2 regions of the Kitasatospora sp. NPDC092039 genome follow, and region 2 is predicted to be linked to the other one. Evidence: riboswitches for the same ligand, from Rfam matches in the RefSeq annotation. Region 2 holds a riboswitch; the other holds the start of a gene.
What was found. Region 2 has a riboswitch for thiamine pyrophosphate ahead of thiO (glycine oxidase ThiO). Riboswitches for the same ligand answer to the same signal wherever they lie in the genome.
Positions count from the first base shown of each region.

Region 1: it holds a riboswitch for thiamine pyrophosphate, as region 2 does, so the genes downstream of both, thiC (phosphomethylpyrimidine synthase ThiC) here and thiO (glycine oxidase ThiO) in region 2, are expected to answer to the same signal.

Region 1 is NZ_JBIVSD010000003.1:385,438-389,333, reverse strand. Features, by position in the region: gene ACIQI7_RS08025 (FitA-like ribbon-helix-helix domain-containing protein) at 1-165, opposite strand, end outside; gene thiC (phosphomethylpyrimidine synthase ThiC) at 289-2,103, opposite strand; TPP riboswitch at 2,098-2,232, opposite strand; gene ACIQI7_RS08015 (DUF5326 family protein) at 2,414-2,614, opposite strand; gene tenA (thiaminase II) at 2,856-3,527, opposite strand; gene ACIQI7_RS08005 (cupin domain-containing protein) at 3,577-3,894, opposite strand.
Region 2 is NZ_JBIVSD010000004.1:81,988-90,218, forward strand. Features, by position in the region: gene ACIQI7_RS09940 (phytoene desaturase family protein) at 1-790, shown strand, start outside; gene ACIQI7_RS09945 (hypothetical protein) at 798-1,667, opposite strand; gene metF (methylenetetrahydrofolate reductase [NAD(P)H]) at 1,870-2,784, opposite strand; gene ACIQI7_RS09955 (polyprenyl synthetase family protein) at 2,981-4,096, shown strand; gene thiE (thiamine phosphate synthase) at 4,140-4,790, opposite strand; gene ACIQI7_RS09965 (Rv2175c family DNA-binding protein) at 4,787-5,152, opposite strand; gene ACIQI7_RS09970 (NAD(P)/FAD-dependent oxidoreductase) at 5,195-6,400, opposite strand; TPP riboswitch at 6,531-6,643, shown strand; gene thiO (glycine oxidase ThiO) at 6,638-7,822, shown strand; gene thiS (sulfur carrier protein ThiS) at 7,819-8,058, shown strand; gene ACIQI7_RS09985 (thiazole synthase) at 8,062-8,231, shown strand, end outside.

The sequences.
Region 1 (3,896 bases), on a different contig from region 2:
TTCCCGGTTCAGCCTCGCCATCATCTCCGCCATCGTGGGCTTGGAGGCCTCCCTGGCGATCAGGTCCTGCATGAACGACTGCAGCGACTTGCCGGCCTGAGCTGCGCGGACCTTCAGGGTCTGGATCTGGTCGTCCGGGACGTCCCGGATCGTGAGGACAGTCATGTCTGCATTCTAGCTCCACTATCTGCGGAATGCAGATAGTGGAGCCGCCGGAGGCGGGAGCGACGAAGCGCCGCCCCGGGAAGCGATACTCCCGGGGCGGCGCTCCGGTGCCGGGCTCCGGCGTCAGTCGGCCAGCGGGAGGTAGACCCGGTTGCCCTGGGCCGCGAACTCCTCGGACTTGGCCTGCATGCCGGCCAGCGCCTCGGCGTCGAACTCGGTGTCGACGGCGCTGGAACCGTCGCCGTGCTCGTCCCGGATCTTCTGGCTGATCTTCATCGAGCAGAACTTCGGACCGCACATCGAGCAGAAGTGGGCGGTCTTGGCGGGCTCCGCGGGCAGGGTCTCGTCATGGAAGTCGCGGGCGGTCTCCGGGTCGAGGGCCAGGTTGAACTGGTCCTCCCAGCGGAACTCGAAGCGGGCGTCGGAGAGGGCGTCGTCCCAGGCCTGGGCGCCGGGGTGGCCCTTGGCCAGGTCGGCGGCGTGGGCGGCGATCTTGTAGGTGATCACGCCGGTCTTGACGTCGTCCCGGTTGGGCAGGCCCAGGTGTTCCTTGGGGGTCACGTAGCAGAGCATCGCGGTGCCCCACCAGGCGATCATCGCGGCGCCGATGCCCGAGGTGATGTGGTCGTAGCCGGGGGCGACGTCCGTGGTCAGCGGGCCGAGGGTGTAGAACGGCGCCTCGTCGCAGATCTCCTTCTGGAGATCCATGTTCTCCTTGATCTTGTGCATCGGGACGTGGCCCGGGCCCTCGATCATCACCTGGACGTCCCGCTCGCGGGCGATCCGGCCGAGCTCCCCGAGGGTCTTCAGCTCGGCGAACTGCGCCTCGTCGTTGGCGTCCGCGATCGAGCCCGGGCGCAGCCCGTCCCCGAGCGAGAAGGTGACGTCGTAGGCGGCGAGTATGTCGCAGAGCTCCTCGAAGTTGGTGTAGAGGAAGTTCTCCTGGTGGTGCGCCAGGCACCAGGCCGCCATGATCGAGCCGCCGCGCGAGACGATGCCGGTCTTGCGGCGCGCGGTGAGCGGGACGTAGCGCAGCAGCACGCCGGCGTGGACGGTCATGTAGTCGACGCCCTGCTCGCACTGCTCGATGACGGTGTCCCGGTAGACCTCCCAGCTCAGCTCCTCGGCCTTGCCGTCCACCTTCTCCAGGGCCTGGTAGAGCGGCACGGTGCCGATCGGCACCGGGGAGTTGCGCAGGATCCACTCGCGGGTGGTGTGGATGTTGCGGCCGGTGGAGAGGTCCATGACGGTGTCGGCGCCCCAGCGGGTGGCCCAGGTCATCTTCTCCACCTCCTCCTCGATCGAGGAGGTGACGGCCGAGTTGCCGATGTTGGCGTTGATCTTCACCAGGAAGTTGGTGCCGATGATGGCCGGCTCCACCTCCGGGTGGTTCACGTTGACCGGGATGACGGCCCGGCCGCGCGCCACCTCGGCGCGCACGAACTCCGGCGCGAGGCCCTCCCGCAGCGCCACGAACTCCATCTCCGGCGTCACCACGCCCCGCTTGGCGTAGGCGAGTTGGGTGACGGCGACGCCGTCGCGGCCGCGCAGCGGGCGACGCGGGCGGCCGGGGAAGACGGCGTCCAGGTTGCGCAGGTTCCCGCCGCGCGGCGAGGTGTGCTTGATCCCGTCGTCCTCGGGGCGCGGCTCGCGGCCGTCGTACTCCTCGACGTCGCCGCGCTGGCGGATCCAGGGGTCCCGCAGCGCGGGCAGGCCGCGCCGCACGTCGGGCTCGTAGGACGGGTCGGTGTACGGGCCGGAGGTGTCGTACAGCGGGACGGTCCTGCCGTTGGTGAGCCGCACCTCGCGGTACGGGACGCGCAGGTCGGGGCGCGATCCCTCGCGGTGGGCCTTGCGCCAGGCCGGGGTCGGGTAGCCGGTGCGCTCGCTGCTGGGGGCGCCCTGGGCAGACTGCGGCTGTGCTTCGAACGTGGTCATCTGACCTCTACTCCCTACGCCGGCATTACCCGGTCAGGTTCCTGCGGTCGACGCAGCCGTCGGTCCGTCCGTCGACGTCCCGGTCAGCGCCCTCTCAGCCCGGTGCTCCGAGCTCCCGCGTCGCAGGCGGTGTTGCCTGCACACGACGCCCAACACCGTAGCGAGCGGATCGCCGCAGGTCCAGAGCGCCTCCCGGCCCGCCCGCGCGGCCGCCCCCGGCTCAGTCGCGTGGGCCACCGGAGAACGGCCGAGGCCCGGCGCCCCTCGTGGGAGGGGACCGGGCCTCAGGGCGGCGTTGCGGGGTGGCGGGTCAGCTCCTGGCGGCCTTCTTCACCAGGACCACCACGGCGGCCGCGATGCCGACCACCACCAGCAGCTTGATCACGATCGAGAGCAGTGCGCCGACGACGCCGAACACGAACGCGACGACGTTCCAGGCCAGTACCAGGACCAGCACCGGGATGACGATGTTGCGCACCCAGGAGGGCAGCGACTTCCAGAGCTCAGCCATGTCGGTTCCTCTTCTCCCCTCGGGTCGGCCGCCGTCCGGTGCCGCATCCCGCTTGCTTTCGGTACTTCGATCGTACGGGGGCGCGAGTGCCGGAACGAGGCCCGGCGGCCCGGAGAGAACCCCGAGATCACCCCTACCCCGACCCCCCGGGTGACCCCGGAGAACTCGTCCGGCGGAGCACAACCTCCGGCGTTCCGGAGCGACCAACTGGTGCCGGGAGCAAGGCCGGTCGGCGAACGGCTCAGACCGGCCAGCGCTCGCCGCGCCAGGCGGCGTCCCAGAACATCCACTCGTAGCGCGAGGTGGTCACGAAGTGCTCGACCACCCTGCGGCGTTCGGCCGCGGAGAGCTCCTCGCCCAGCCGGTCGGCGAGCGCCAGCACCCGGCGGACGACCGACTGGAAGGCCTCGTCGCCGTAGGTGGAGATCCACTTGGCGTAGAGCGGGTCGGGCGAGCCCTGGGCGAGCAGCGCCTCGCCGACCCGGGCGTAGATCCAGTAGCAGGGCAGCACCGCGCCGACCGCCTCGGCGAAGGAGCCCCCGTAGACGGTGGCCAGCAGGTAGCTGGTGTACGCCCGGGTGGTGGGCAGCACCGGCTCGGCCGCGGCCTGCTCGGCGCTGCCGCCGAAGGCGGTCAGGAACTCGGCGTGCATGCCCTGCTCGGCGGCCAGCGCGCCGACCGCGTCGTCGGCGAAGGCCCGGACGTCCTCCTCGCCGGGCGCCTTGGCGGCGCAGACGGCGAGCGCGCGGGCGTAGTCGCGCAGGTAGTGAGAGTCCTGGACGACGAAGTGGCGGAAGGCCTCGCGCGGCAGGGTGCCGTCGGTGAGCCCGGCCAGGAAGGGGTGGGCGAGGATCTCGGCGTACACCGGCTCGATGGCCGCCCAGAGTTCTTCGGTCAGCGTCTTGGTGCTCATGACGCGACCCTAACCGGCGGGCCGCACGCGTCCTCCGACGCCCGGGCGTTCAGTCCTCCGGAGGGGAGAACACCACCAGTACCCGCAGTTCCTCGGTGACGTGGTGGAACCGGTGCGGGGTGCCGGCCGGCACGTACACCACCGTGCCGCGCCCGACCGTCGCGGTCTCGGCGCCGACGGTGAGTTCGGCCCGGCCGCTGATCACCTGGTAGATCTCGTCCTGGTCGTGCGGGGTCTGGGTGTCGGTGTCGCCGGGGGCCAGCGCGTACAGCCCGGCGGACATCCGCGGTTCGCGCAGGAACCGCAGGTACGCGCCGTCGTTGGCCGCCCGTTCGGCGTCCAGTTCGTCCAGCCGGAAGAGCTTCACCG
Region 2 (8,231 bases):
CCTCGCGGACGCGGTGTTCCGGCGGTGCGAACTGCGCAAGGTGGAGTTCCGCTTCGACACCCCGGTCACCCGGGTGGTCGTCGAGGGCGGCCGGGCGGCCGGGGTCGAGACGGCGGACGGCCGGATCGACGCGGACCTGGTGGTCTCCGCGATGGACACCGGCGCGCTGTTCCGCCACGGCATCGCCGAGTGGCCCGGGCTGCCGGCCGGGGAATGGGAGCCGTTCGAGGTGCCCGGCCGGTTCAGCGTGCTGCTCGCCCTGCGCGGGCCCCGGCCCGAGGGGACGGTGCACCGGACGGTGGTGCACGCGGCCGACCCGGCCGCCGAGGAGAACGCCCTCACCCACTCGGCGCCGCTGTGCGAGCGCCCCACCGTGCAGGTGCTGCGCCCGGACGACCCGTCCCTGCGGCCGGACGACGCCCACGAGAGCGTGGTGCTGACCGCGACCGTCCCGGCCCAGGAGGAGGACGTCGACTGGACCGCCCCCGGTGTCGCCGACCGCTACGCCGACCGGTTGCTCGCCCACGTGGACGCGGCCGGCCTGGGCCTGCGCGAACGGGTGCTGTGGCAGGTCGTGCGGACCCCGGAGGACACCCGCCGGGAGACCGGCGCGCTGTTCGGCTCGGTCGCCCGCCCGGTGCTCGCCGGTTCGTACGCGGGGCTGCACGCCGCGAACGAGTCCCCCGTCCCCGGCCTCTACCTGGTCGGCGGCAACGCCCACCCCGGCGGCGGACTCGCCCGGGTCGGCATGTCGGCCTGCATCACCGCCGGGCTGATCGGCCCGGCGTAGGGCCTGCTCAGCCCTGGTGCCAGGTGTTCTGCTGCTGGTAGCCGTTCTGGTCGTACACCGGCTGCTGCGGGATGCCCTGGATGTGCTGCTGGTCGGGCTGGGGCTGCCACTGCTGCTGGGGCTGGGCGTTCGGGTCCCAGGCCTGCTGGTGCTGCTGGTGCTGGGGCTGCTGGTAGGCCGCGTACTGGTCCTGCTGCTGGTAGCCCCCGTACGGGTCCTGCTGGTGCTGGGGGTAGCCGCCGCCGTAGGCCTGCTGCTGGTCGTAGGCGTAGGCGGGCTGCTGCTGGGTCTGCCACTGCTGCTGGTCGTAGCCGGCCTGGTAGGCGGCGGCGTACGGGTCCTGGGGCTGCTGCTCGAGCTGCGGCTGCTGCTGCTCGTAGTACGCGGGGGCGTAGACGCCGTCCTGGGCGAGCTCCTGCATCTCGAAGGCGGCGGTCTGCTCGACCTCGGGCACCTCGTCGGCCACCGGCGCGGGGGCCGGGGCCGGGGTCTCCTCGACGGGGCTGACCTCGCCGACCCGCTCGCGGGCGGCGGCGACGGCCGCCACCGCGGCGCCGCCGCCGGTGAGGGCGCCGAGCAGCGGCACCTTGGCGAGCGGGCCGGGCAGGCTGCCGTCGCGCTTCCGCAGGGACCAGCCGGTCCGGTAGCCGCGCTTGACCGAGAGGGTGACGAAGGCCTGACCGACCGCGAACAGCGCGGCGCCCGCCCCGATCACCACGACGGATCCGAGGACCATCCCGGCGGCCACCCCGAGGAAGCCGGCCAGGGCCAGCACGCGCCAGTGCAGCGGCGCCCGGTTCTGCAGCAGCACCTCCGCGACCAGCCAGAGCGCCACCACCGCCAACGCGGCGTACAGCAGCAGGTATCCGATGCCCATCCGCCCGCTACCTCCAGTCGCGTACCCGCGCGTGTGCGCCGCGCGTGTGCGGCGACTGTACCGGTTCAACGGCCCGGGTACCGCATCGCGTTCCCACCGCCGCCGGACACCGGCCGCACACGACCGAGCCCGCCACCGTCGGTACGGTGACGGGCTCGTGAACGCCTGCCGAAGAACGTCCGGAGACGGCCCGGAAGCGGGCCTACCGCTGGTGCAGCCCCAGGTTCTGGTAGATCTCCAGCGTCGCCGTCGAGTGGTTCAGCGTGATGAAGTGCAGACCGGGCGCGCCCTCGGCGAGGAGGCGCTCGGCCATCGCCGTGGCGTGCTCCATGCCGACGGCCCGCAGCGCCGCCGGGTCGTCGATGGCCGCCCGCAGGCGGGCCTCCAGCTCGGCGGGGAAGGCCGAGCCGCTGAGCTGCGGGAACCGCTCCAGCTGCTTGGCGTTGGTGACCGGCATGATCTCCGGGATGATCGGCGTCTCGCAGCCGGCGGCCGTCACCCGGTCGCGCAGCCGCAGGTAGTCGTCCACCTCGAAGAACATCTGGGTGATCGCGTAGTCGGCCCCGGAGCGGATCTTCGCCACGAAGTGCCGGATGTCCTCGTCCCAGTCGGTCGAGCGCGGGTGCATGTTCGGCGAGGCGGCGACGCCGACGCAGAAGTCGCCGATGCCCTTGATCAGCTCCACCAGCTCGTACGCGTAGGTGACGCCCTCGGGGTGCTTGACCCACTCGCCCATCGGGTCGCCGGGCGGGTCGCCGCGGACCGCGAGGACGTTCCGCACGCCCTGGTCGGCGTACTGGCCGATGATGTTGCGCAGCTCGGCGATCGAGTGGTCCACCGCGGTGAGGTGGGCGACCGGGGTCAGGGTGGTCTCGGTGGCGATCCGGCCGACCATGTTGACGGTGCGCTCGCGCGAGGAGCCGCCGGCGCCGTACGTCATGCAGACGAAGTTGGGGTCGAGCGGTTCGAGCCGCCGGATGGCGTCCCAGAGCCTCTGCTCGCCGACCTCGGTGCGCGGCGGCATGAACTCGAAGGAGAAGGAGCGCTTACCGGCCGCCAGGAGTTCGCGCACCGTCAGTGCGCGATCCGTTCTCGTGGAAGCGATTCCGAGTGCCATGCTGGCAGGCTATCGGGCCTTCGAAGGGGCCGGACAGCTGGATTCCATCTATTGAGACAACTGATGGACGATGTTCCGTTTCCGTTCGGAACGGCTCACGGCACCTCCCCCGCACCCCCGGCGGGGCCGCTCGCACACCCGTTCCCAGCCGCACCGCTACGCTTGCTGCACCCCAGACAACCAGCGGAGCCCCATCGTGACCTCGTCCAGCACCCGGCCGGCCAACCCCATCGACGTGGAGGACGTCCGCACCCGCGTCAACGCGGCGCTCGCCGCGTTCATGGACGGCCAGTCCGTGCTGCTCGCCAAGATCTCGCCCCAGCTGGTCCCCGCCGCCGACGCGCTGCGCGACTTCCTGCTGGACGGCGGCAAGCGGCTGCGTCCGGCCTTCTGCTACTGGGGCTGGCGCGCCGCCGGCGGCCCGGCCGGGGGCGCCACCGGTGAGGCGGTCGCCAACGCGGCCGCCGCCCTGGAGCTGCTCCAGGCGAGCGCCCTGGTGCACGACGACCTGATGGACCGCAGCGACACCCGCCGCGGCCTGCCCTCGGTCCACCGCCGCTTCGAGGCGCTGCACCGCGACAACGGCTGGCGCGGCGACCGCGAGCAGTACGGCACCTCGGCCGCGGTGCTGCTCGGCGACCTGCTGCTGATCTGGTGCGACGAACTGTTCCTGCGCTCCGGCCTGGAGCCCGCCGCCGTCCTCGCCGCCAAGCCGGCGTTCGACCTGATGCGCACCGAGGTCATGCTCGGCCAGTACCTGGACGTGCTGGAGCCGGTGGCCGGCGACTCGACGGACGAGGGCGCGCTGGACCGGGCCCGGACCGTACTGCACTACAAGTCCGCGAAGTACACCATCGAGCGGCCGCTCCAGGTCGGGGCGCTGCTGGCCGGCGCGGAGCCGGAGCTGGTCGAGGCGCTCGGGGCGTTCGGCCTGCCGCTCGGCGAGGCCTTCCAGTTGCGCGACGACCTGCTCGGCGTCTTCGGGGACCCGGCCGTCACCGGCAAGCCCGCCGGGGACGACCTGCGCGAGGGCAAGCGCACCCTGCTGGTCGCGCACGCGATGCGGGGCCTGCCGGCCGCCGACGCCCGGCACCTGGACGAGCGGCTCGGCGCGCCGGACCTGGCCGCCCCGGAGGTCGCCGGGCTGCGCGAGCTGGTCGCCCGCAGCGGCGCGCCGGAGCTGGTGGAGCGCCGGATCGAGGCGCTGATGCGCCAGTCGCTGGCCGCGCTGGAGGCCGCGCCGCTCGCCGACGAGCGGGCCCGTACGGTGCTGCTGGCACTGGCCGAGGCCGCCACCGTCCGCAAGTACTGACGGACGGCGACGGCCTCGGGCGGGGTCCTGCGGACCGGGTCGGTCAGAGCGCCGCGCGCACCCGGCGGGACAGCTCGGCGGCGGCCGCCCGCGGGTCCGCCGCGGCGGTGACGGCCCGCACCACGACGATCCGGCGGGCACCGGCCGCCAGCACCTCGTCCAGGTTGCCGAGGTCGATCCCGCCGATCGCGAACCACGGCCGGTCGGTGGCCTGCCTCGCCGCGTACGAGACCAGGCCGAGGCCCGGCGCCGGGCGGCCCGGCTTGGTCGGGGTCGGCCAGACCGGACCGGTGCAGAAGTAGTCCACGCCGGGCTCGGCGACCGCCGCGTCCACCTCGGACTCGGCGTGGCAGGAACGGCCGATCAGCACGTCCTCGCCGAGGATCGCCCGGGCGGCGGGCACCGGCAGGTCGTCCTGGCCGAGGTGCAGCACGTCCGGCCGGGCCGCGTGGGCGACGTCGGCGCGGTCGTTGACGGCCAGCAGCTTGCCGTGCCGGCGGCAGGCGTCGGCGAAGACCTCCAGGGCCTCCAGCTCCTGCTTGGCCTCCAGGCCCTTGTCGCGCAGCTGGACGATGTCCACCCCGCCCGCCAGCGCCGCGTCCAGGAACTCGGCGAGGTCGCCCTGCTCGCGGCGGGCGTCGGTGCACAGGTACAGCCGGGCGTCGGCGAGCCGGGCGCGCGGGTCGGTGGTCACAGCGCCATGGCCTGGGCGCGGCGCTTGACCTCGGTCGCCCGGTTCTCCCACAGCGCCTGCACCGGGGTGCCGGGCAGCGACTCGTCCTCGGTGAACATCCACGCGATGATCTCGTCGTCGGAGAACCCGCTGTCCCGCAGCACGGTCAGCAGCCCGACCAGGTGCTTGACCGGGCCGTCCTCGTCGATGAAGGCGGCCGGGACCTGCAGGGACTTGTTGGGGCCGCGGCGGACCGCGATCAGGTCACCCTTCTTGACCATGTTGCGGACCTCGGTGACCAGCACACCCCACTTCTCGGAGATGTCGGGCAGGTACAGCCACTCGGGGACCAGGGCTTCAGTCTTGGCATCGATCTCGCTCACGGCACCAGACTGCCACCTCGGACGCCTCCCGCGCACACGGCCCTACGCCGTGGCCGCCTTCAGCGGCACCGCCGGGTCGGCCGCGCGGACCGGATCCAGCGCGGTGCCGCGCTCGATCAGCCGGCGCCCCTGGGTGAGGTCGCGCGGCCGGTCCACGGTCAGCAGCGCGCTGGGCACGCCGTCGCGCAGCCAGAGCACCGACCAGTCGGCGTCCCGCGGGTCGCCGCGCCGGACCAGCTCGTCGCCGTCGGCGTGCCGGCCGGCGTACTGGACCATCCGCCCGAACTGCTCGGACCAGAAGTACGGCACCGGGTCGTAGGCCGGCCCGTCCGCGCCCAGCACGGCGGCGGCCACCGCCTCGCCGGACTGCAGGGCGTGGTCCCAGTGCTGGACGGCCAGCCGGGCCCCGGCCCGGGCCGAGGGGTAGCTGACGCAGTCGCCCGCCGCGAAGACGCCGGGCACCGAGGTGCGCAGCCGCCCGTCCACCACGACGGCGCCGGTCGGGTCCAGCTCGACCCCCGAGCCGGCCAGCCAGCCGGTCGCCGGGCGGGCCCCGATGCCGACCACCACCTCGTCGGCGGGCAGGTGGGAGCCGTCCGCCAGCAGCACCGCGCCGGGCTCGACGGCGGCCACGCCGACCCCGCAGCGCAGGTCGACCCCGGCCCCGGCGTACCAGGCGGCCATCGCCGAACCGATCCCCGTCGGCAGCGCGCCGGGCAGCGGCGCCGGACCGGCCTCGACCACCGTCACCGCACAGCCCGCCGCGCGGGCCGCGGTGGCCACCTCGGCGCCGATCCAGCCCGCGCCGACCAGCACCAGCCGCAGCCCGGGGCGCAGCAGCGCGCGCAGCGCCAGGGCGTCGTCCAGGGTGTGCAGCAGGTGCGCCCGTTCGGCGCCGGGCAGTGCGCGCGGGACGGCGCCGGTGGCGATCACCAGCGAGCCGTACGGGAGGTCGCCGCCGTCGGTGTGCAGCACGCCGGGGGTCAGGCCGGTGGCGCGGCGGCCGGTGAGCAGCTCGATGCCGAGCTGCCCGTAGTCGATGTCCAGAGCCGTGGAGTCGGTCTTGCCGAGCAGCACGTCCTTGGAGAGCGGCGGCCGGTCGTACGGCGCGTGCGGCTCCTCGCCGACCAGGGCGATCCGCCCCCGCCAGCCGCCCTGCCGCAGCTTCAGCGCGCACTGCGCCCCGGCCAGCCCGGCTCCGACGACGACCACCCGATCCGTTCCGCTCAGCTCTGCCACGCCCGTCACTGTACTCAGCCGCCGGCCGGCGGCCGCGGGCCGTCCCGCCCCGCCGCCCCCCGCTGTCCCACCCCACCGTCCCACCCCCGTCCACGCCTCGTACGCGCCTTCGGCCGGGACGACCCCCGGCGTTAAGGTGGGAACACCACACGGGAGCCCGGCGTACCGGGCTGAGAGGCGGGCTGACACGGCCTGCGACCGTCCGAACCTGATCCGGGTCATACCGGCGAAGGGAGAAGAGCAGCCTTGTCACGCTTGCCATCGGGCGCCCACGCCGACGTGCTGGTGATCGGCGGGGGGATCATCGGCCTCGCCGTCGCCTGGCGCGCCGCCCAGCGCGGCCTGCGGAACGTGGTCGTGGTCGACCCCTCCCCCGGTGGCGGCGCGGCCCAGGTCGCGGCCGGGATGCTCGCCCCGGTCACCGAGCTGCAGTACGGCGAGGAGCCGCTGCTGCGCCTCGGGATGGCCTCGAACGAGCGGTACGCGGCCTTCGCCGCCGAACTCACCGAGGCGAGCGGCGGCCAGGACACCGGTTACCGCCGGTGCGGCACGCTCGCCGTCGCGCTGGACTCCGACGACCGCGAGGAACTGCGCGAACTGCACGCCTTCCACCAGCGGCTCGGCCTGGACTCGGCCTGGCTGACCGGCCGGGAGGCCCGCAGGCTGGAGCCGATGCTCGCCCCCGGCGTGCGCGGCGGCCTGCACGTGGCCGAGGACCACCAGGTGGACGGCCGCCGGCTGCTCCGGGCCCTGGTCCTCGCCTGCGAGCGCGCCGGTGTCCTGGTCCACCGGGCCGAGGCGGTCGAGCTGCTGGTCGGCGACGGCCGGGCGGCCGGCGCCCGCCTGAGCACCCACGAGACCGTGACCGCCGACCGGACCGTGCTCGCCGCCGGCCCGCACAGCCACCGGCTGCCCGGCCTGCCCGAGGGGGTGCTGCCCGCGATCCGCCCGGTGAAGGGGCAGGTGCTGCGGCTGCACGTCCCGGACGCCTACCGCCCGTTCCTGTCCCGCAACGTCCGCGCCGTCGTCCGCGGCCGGCACCTCTACCTGGTACCCCGGGAGAACGGCGAGCTGGTGGTCGGCGCGACCACCGAGGAGCAGGGCTACGACACCACCGTCACCGCCGGCGGGGTGTACGAACTCCTCCGCGACGCGCACGAGTTGGTCCCGGGCATCACCGAACTCCCGCTGCTGGAGACCTCGGCCGGGCTGCGCCCCGGCTCGCCGGACAACGCCCCGCTGCTGGGCCCGACCTCGCTGCCCGGGCTGGTCGCCGCCACCGGCCACTACCGCAACGGCGTCCTGCTCACCCCGGTGACCGCCGACCTGGTCGCCGAGTACCTCGCCACCGGCGAAGTCCCCGAGCTCGCACGGCCGTTCACCCCCCTGCGCTTCTCCCCCGACCGCTCCACGACGAAGGCCTCCGCATGACCGAGACCACCCACGACCAGACCGCCCGGAACTCGATCGCCCTGACCGTCAACGGCGAGCCCCGCCGGGTGCCCGCCACGACCACCCTCGCCGAGGTGGTGTCCGCCGTCAGCGCCGCCAACACCGGTGTCGCCGCCGCGCTCAACGAGGCCGTGGTGCCCCGCGGTTCGTGGCCGGGAACGGCGCTGAACACCGGCGACCGGATCGAGATCCTCACCGCCGTGCAGGGAGGCTGAACCATGGCCGACGCCCTCCTCTCCACCGATGGGGACAGCCTCACCATCGCCGGCACGGCCTTCTCCTCCCGGCTGATCATGGGCACCGGCGGCGCCCCCAGCCTGGAGGTCCTGGAGCGCGCGCTGCTCGCCTCCGGCACCGAGCTGACCACCGTCGCGATGCGCCGGGTCGA